Linked DNA regions of Arthrobacter crystallopoietes. The protein of the gene in region 2 binds, or shares a complex with, the protein of the main gene of each other region. Links are inferred from orthologs where the notes say so. Each region holds a gene or a part of one and is shown on either strand. Other genes may lie near its edges.

Region 1 (3,201 bases), 1.4 Mb from region 2 along the record:
CATGGCCGGTGTTGACCGTGAACAGCTTCCGCTCGATATACGGCCCCAGCTCGTCCACGAACGTTGCTCCCGGGATTTCCGGCGTGGCCGTGCCGAAGGGTGCGCGCTCGATGACCCACTCGAAGAACGTCTCCACGGTCACGTCCAGGCCCTGGCCCTCCGCCTGGTTGGGCACAATCCGATCCACCGCAGTGTTGGCGAACACCGCCACGGCGGACAGCTCCCCCGCCGACGCGTCCCAGACAGACACAATCTCCTGGCGCAGGATGTCGGTGGCGTTGATTGCGTTCTCGCAGGCCATCACCTGCAGCGGCGGCAGCTCCGGCCCGCGTCCGGCCAGTCCGCGCGCAATCACCGGCGCCACGAACTTGAGGATGTGCGGGCCCACCGCGGTGGTGACCACGTCCGCCGTCGTTATTTCCGCGACGACGTCCGCTTCCTGTTTGCCGGAGTTCAGCGCACGGAAGTTGTCCACGGTCTTGACCGAGGGGTTCTCCCCCACTTGGTGGACGTCGTACGAGGACGCTGCGGAGAGCTGGTCGATCAGGGCGTCCGCCACGTCGGCGAACACCACTTCATATCCGGCTTCGTGGAGCAGCAGCCCCACGAAGCCGCGGCCGATATTGCCGGCTCCAAAGTGCACTGCCTTCACTATGCGTTCACCTTTCCGAAGAGTTCCATGACTTCCTCCACCGTGGTGGCCTGCTCAAGCTCGGCCACCTGCGCCTTGTTGGTGAAGATCTTGGCGATCGAGGCCAGGATCTTCAGGTGCTCGTTGTTGACGCCGGCGACGCCGACTACAAACTTGACCTGCTTGCCGTTCCAGTCGATGCCCTCGGGGTAACGGACCAGCGAGACCGCGGAGTGCATGATGTGGTCCTTGGCGGCGTTGGTGCCGTGCGGGATGGCCAGGAAACTGCCCATGTAGGTGGAGACGGATTCCTCGCGCTCATGCATCGAGTGCACGTAGCTCATATCGACGGCGCCGCGGTCCAGCAGGAGCTGGCCTGCCTCGTCGATCGCGGAGTCGCGGTCCTTCGCGGTGCCGTTGAGGACAATGCTCTCCTCCAACAGGACTCCCCTGCCGGTGGCTGGCTCCGCGGCGTGTGCCCCCGCGGCAACCTCGGCGGCTGGAGCTGCGGCCACAGCGGCGGGATCCTTGCCGGCCGCGGCAACGCCATCTGCGGTCAGCTCTTCGGCTGCTGCTTCGGCGGCGGGCACGCCACTCTTGCTTTCGGCGCTGTCCTTGACCAGTTCCACGATCTCGTCGTACCGCGGGCTGTTCATGAAGTTGTCCACGGAGACGTGCACTGCGCTGGAGGTGACAGGGCGGGCACGCTCAGTCAGGTCCTGGTGCGTCACGACGACGTCGTACGTGTCGCTCAGGTTGGCGATGGCCGAGTTGGTGACCTTCACGTCCGGGAAGCCGGCCGCCTTGATCTTGTTGCGCAGCACCGACGCGCCCATGGCGCTGGAGCCCATACCGGCGTCGCAGGCGAACACAATGTTCCGGATGGGACCGGCCAGGACTGCAGTACCGCCGGCGCCGCCGAGGGCGGACGCCACCGAGCTCTTCTTGCCCTTGAGCCCTTCCATCTTGGCGGTTGCTTCGCCGAGTCCGTCCACGTCCGTGGTCTTGCTGGCCTTGAGGATGACGGAGGCGATCAGGAAGGAAACGGCCGCCGCGAGCACCACGGACAGTGTCACGCCGAAGTAGCTGTCGCTTGCCGTTGCCGCATAGACCGCAATGATGCTGCCGGGGGCTGCGGGCGAACGCAGGCCGGCGCCGGTGAGCACCAAGGTGAAGATGCCGGTCATGCCGCCCGCGATAGCCGCGAGGATGATGATCGGCTTCATCAGGACGTACGGGAAGTAGATCTCGTGGATACCGCCGACGAACTGGATCAAGGCGGCACCGGGAGCCGACGCGCGGGCCAGGCCCTTGCCGAAGACCATGTAGGCGAGCAGGATGCCCACGCCCGGGCCGGGGTTGGCCTCGAGCAGGAACAGGATGGACTTGCCTTCGACGAGCGCCTGTTCGGTGGCGAGCGGGGTCAGGATGCCATGGTTGATGGCGTTGTTAAGGAACAGCACCTTCGCGGGCTCGATGAGGATGCTGGTCAGCGGCAGGAGGCCGTTATTGACCAGGAATTCGACGACGGCGGCAGCAGCGTTGCTGAAAACCGTCACCACCGGGCCAATCACCAGCATGCCGACAATGGCCATGATGGAGGCGAGAATGCCGGCCGAGAAGTTGTCGATCAGCATCTCGAAGCCCGGCTTGACCCGGCCTTCCCAAACCTTGTCCAGCTTCTTCATGATCCAGGCCGTCAGCGGTCCCATGATCATGGCGCCGATGAACATCGGGATATCGGTTCCCACGATGACACCCATGGTGGCTGCAGCACCCACCACGCCGCCGCGGATGCCGTGAACCATGCGGCCGCCGGTGTAGCCGATGAGCAGCGGCAGCAGGAAGCTAATCATCGGCCCGACCAGTGCGGCCAGAGTCTCGTTGGGCAGGAACCCGTCCGGGATAAAGAGGGCCGTGATGATGCCCCAGGCGATGAAGGCCCCGATGTTGGGCATGATCATGCCGGAGAGGAAGGTGCCGAACTTTTGGACACCCACCCGCAAGCTTGTTTTGGGCTTCGCAGCGGTCTCTGTTGCCATGTGAATTCCTAACGTGAGTCCCGCAGTGATGCGGGGTCAGCCGATACGTGACGAAGGAGTGAGCTCATGACGAGCTGCTCGATATTCTGTGGAGCCATTCGAGGAAGAGCCTCAATTCCGAGCCGGATAGTTGGTCCGAATGCGAGGCCTGGAGGGCCGCATTCAGGGCGATGGCTGCAACGACGACGGACGACTTGCCGGAGTCTTCCGCTACAGCCGCATGGGCCTGATCGGCCGAGATAGCGGAGATCATGGAGTCCCGGGTCATCGTGGACAGCTCCAGATTCCGATCCTCGGCAGGTTCCGAAATGAGCATGAGGGTCACGCCCACATTGGCCGCGAGGATGCTCCTTGCTGCCTCCCGGGGCGGCACATTGAGCTTCCCCGCGATCGCCGCCTTATTGAGCATCTCCTCCATGAGTGCCTCGGCATCGGCCACGAGGGCCGGACGGCTCTCGGGACGGATGTTGCCGAACATCACCAGGTAGAGGTGCGGCTGGCTCAGACCGAACTGGACGTGGTTGTCCC
Region 2 (3,058 bases):
GTGGAGGCCGCCAGGCGCCAGGGCGCCAGCAACATCAGCCATCTGGGTGACCCGCGGCTGGACACGGCCGACTTCCAGGACCACCCGGCGCCCGGAAACCTCCGGGTCGACTACGTGCTGCCCTCCAAGAACCTGAACGTCTGCGGCGCCGGGGTCTTCTGGCCCGAGCCGGGCGAGCCGGGGGCGGACCTGACCGGGGAATTCCCGTTTCCGACCAGCGACCACCGGCTAGTCTGGGTGGACCTGAAGCTTCCGAAAGGTCCAGCTTGAACCGGGCAGCCAGGCGGGTGCCCTAACCCCTGCGGCGCTGCCAGGCCAGGCTGTGCAGGAGGAGTGCGGCGACGAGGGCCGTCAGCCCGCCGCCAATGAGCCCCGGCGAGAGCATGCTGAGGAGGTATATCCACTCTGGCGGGCCAAAGCCCGAGTTGACGCCGAACGGATCGTTCATGGTCATTACCGGTCCTAGCGCGGCCCAGAATCCCAGGGCAATGGCGCCCGCTCCCAGCAGCCAGAGGGCCAGCAGGAACGGATTGAACTTCGACCGCGGGGCCGGAGCGGCATCCTGCTCCTCTGACCGCCCGGCCAGCTCGGGCGGGACGACCTCGGACATGCCCGCCGCGCCGGTCAGGTCGGTGGAAGCGGGATGGGCCGCCGGGGCGGGACGGGGCGCCGCTGCGGCCGCGAATCCGGCCTCACTGCGCTCGTTGGCCGCCCTGGAACCGTTACCCGCTATCCGGCCTGCGGGTTCCGCAGAAAGGTCCTGCGGCCTGCCGTCGGCCGGGACCCGGTGCCCGCGCTGGTAGATCGGGTCATACCGGTCATCGAACTGCGTCATGGCGTCCCCCTAAATCTGTTGGGGAAAAATCTACCCGAACTTAGGCCGCGCTGTTAGGCTTGCACGCATGGGAACACTGATTTTCGAGTAGAGACGGTCTCCGCTGTACCGGCCGGCTCCAAAGCTGCCCAATAGAAAATCCTGCTTGTTGAGGCTGTGCCTCCGAGTTCTTTTCCCGTACCTCTTGATGAAAAGACCCGTTTTGCCGGGCTCTGTTCCGGCTTCTGGCGCACCCTCTCAGGCATACATCTCAGGCATACATCGCTCAAACGGAGGAACCATGACCACCATCGACAACAACCCTGACTCGGCCAAGGCCGAACTCAACGTCCATCTTGCCCCCGCTGCCGCCGAGAAATTGAGCAAAGAGCAGCAGAAGCGGCTCGCGGACGCCAAGGGCGCCAAGAGCCCGGGTGACCTGCCGGGCTGGCACAGCATCGGCAACAGCCACAAGCCCACGCATGCCAGCAACAGGCGCGGGCCGGCGGAGAAGAAGGTCCGCTGGTAGCAGCGGGTCCCGCCACTGGCCGCTAACACCGCAGGCTCCGGTTCAGTCGCAGGACTGGACCGGAGCCTGTGCCGTTGCCGGAACCGGTGGGACCGGCCGCGGCGACGCTGCCAGCGGTAGCTGCTATTCGGCGTCGTGGTCTGTTTCGAGCACCTGCACCAGGGTGTCGAGGGCCGCATCGGCGCCGTCGCCCTCGGCCCGCAGCACTACCTTGGAGCCGTGCTCGGCGCCCAAACTCATCAGGGACAGGATGCTGGAGGCGTCCATGGCCTCATCGGCGGGGGCGCCTTCCAGCGCGATGGTGACTTCCACCGGCTGGTCGCCGGCGGCCTCGGCGAAAATGGCGGCGGGGCGGGCGTGCAGGCCAACGCGGCTGGCGACGGTTGCGATACGTTCGGGCATGATTTCTCCTTTGTGACGGGACGTGCTTAGAGTCCGAGGGTTTCGAGCAGGGGCAGTTCGGCGCGCACGGCGGCGCGGGCTTCGGCAGCGGTGTCGGATCCCAGCGCCAGCGCGGCCAGCTGCTGGGCCCGCTCCAGCGGAACGGATTTGAGCACCGCGGCCACGGCGGCCAGCGAGCGGGCGCTCATGGACAGCGAGTTGATGCCCAGGCCAACAAGGACGACGGCGAGGGCCGGGTCCGCGGCTGCCTCGCCGCAGACTCCCACCGGTTTGGGTGCTTCCTGCCGGCTTGCCGCGCCGTCCACAGTGGCCTTGACCAGGTGCAGGACGGCGGGCTGCCAGGGGTCGTTCAGCGCCGCCAGCGGGCCGAGCTGCCGGTCCGCCGCCATGGTGTACTGGGTCAGGTCGTTGGTGCCGATGGAGGCGAAGTCCACGCGCTTGAGGACCGAGCCGGCTGTCACCGCGGCGGAGGGAACCTCCACCATGACGCCCGGCGTCTCCAGCCCCGCGGCTTGGCACAGTTCGGCGAACCGGCCGGCCTCCTCGGCGGTGGCGATCATTGGCGCCATCACCCAGACCTCGGCTTCGCTCTGGGCGGCTGCCGTGGCGATGGCCTGCAACTGGCGCTCCAGCACGCCGGGCGTGGCCAGGTCCGTGCGGTAGCCGCGCACGCCGAGCGCGGGGTTGGGCTCGGTGCTGTCGGTCAGGAACGGCAGCGGCTTGTCGGCACCGGCATCCAGCGTCCGGACCACCACCTTCTTGGCCGGGAAGGCGTCGAAGACGGCCTTGTAGGCGGCCACCTGTTCGTCGATGGTGGGTTCGGAATCGCGGTTGAGGAAGCAGAATTCGGTGCGCAGCAGGCCCACGCCCTCGGCCCCTAACCCTGCGGCCTTGAGCGCATCGTGGCCGCCACCCACGTTGGAGAGCAGCGGGACCAGGTGGCCATCCGCCGTCGTACCCGTGCCGTCGAAAGGCTGCAACGGCTCGCGGGAGGCATAGGCTGCAGCGAGGCTGCGCTCCGTCTCCCCGGGGGACGGTGTGACAGTGCCCGCGGCGCCGTCCACGAAGACTTCCGTTCCCGGCGCCAGTTCCGTGGCGCCGATGGCGGCGACGACGGCGGGCAGCCCGAGCGAGCGGGCGATGATGGCGGTGTGGGACTGCGGTCCGCCGCCGGAGGTGACCAGCGCCAGCACCATCGCCGGGTCCAGCGTGGCGGTGTCCGCCGGTGCCAGGTCCTCCGCGGCCAGCACGAACGGCACCTCCGAGGCGGGGATGCCCGGGGCCGGTACGCCGCGCAGCTCGGCCACGATGCG

The links.
Region 1: the proteins of AC20117_RS08010 (region 2) and AC20117_RS01320 are in contact, whole or in part, in an NMR structure (PDB 1J6T), measured with the Escherichia coli proteins. The link is inferred for Arthrobacter crystallopoietes from one-to-one orthologs.

Annotation. Positions count from the first base shown.
Region 1 is NZ_CP018863.1:289,036-292,236, forward strand. Bases 163-3,049 are described here. They hold AC20117_RS01320 (PTS mannitol transporter subunit IICBA), read right to left. Parts: upstream 2,674-3,049; coding sequence 652-2,673; downstream 163-651. Other genes in these bases: AC20117_RS01315 (mannitol-1-phosphate 5-dehydrogenase), read right to left, coding at 163-652; AC20117_RS01325 (TetR/AcrR family transcriptional regulator), read right to left, coding at 2,738-3,049. In the rest of the region: more of AC20117_RS01315, read right to left, coding at 1-162; more of AC20117_RS01325, read right to left, coding at 3,050-3,201. UniProt on the Escherichia coli protein: The phosphoenolpyruvate-dependent sugar phosphotransferase system (sugar PTS), a major carbohydrate active transport system, catalyzes the phosphorylation of incoming sugar substrates concomitantly with their translocation across the cell membrane.
Region 2 is NZ_CP018863.1:1,680,631-1,683,688, forward strand. The notes cover bases 107-2,850. They hold AC20117_RS08010 (HPr family phosphocarrier protein), read right to left. Parts: upstream 1,746-2,850; coding sequence 1,467-1,745; downstream 107-1,466. Other genes in these bases: AC20117_RS07995 (endonuclease/exonuclease/phosphatase family protein), read left to right, coding at 107-270; AC20117_RS08000 (hypothetical protein), read right to left, coding at 293-835; AC20117_RS08005 (hypothetical protein), read left to right, coding at 1,116-1,343; ptsP (phosphoenolpyruvate--protein phosphotransferase), read right to left, coding at 1,772-2,850. In the rest of the region: more of AC20117_RS07995, read left to right, coding at 1-106; more of ptsP, read right to left, coding at 2,851-3,058.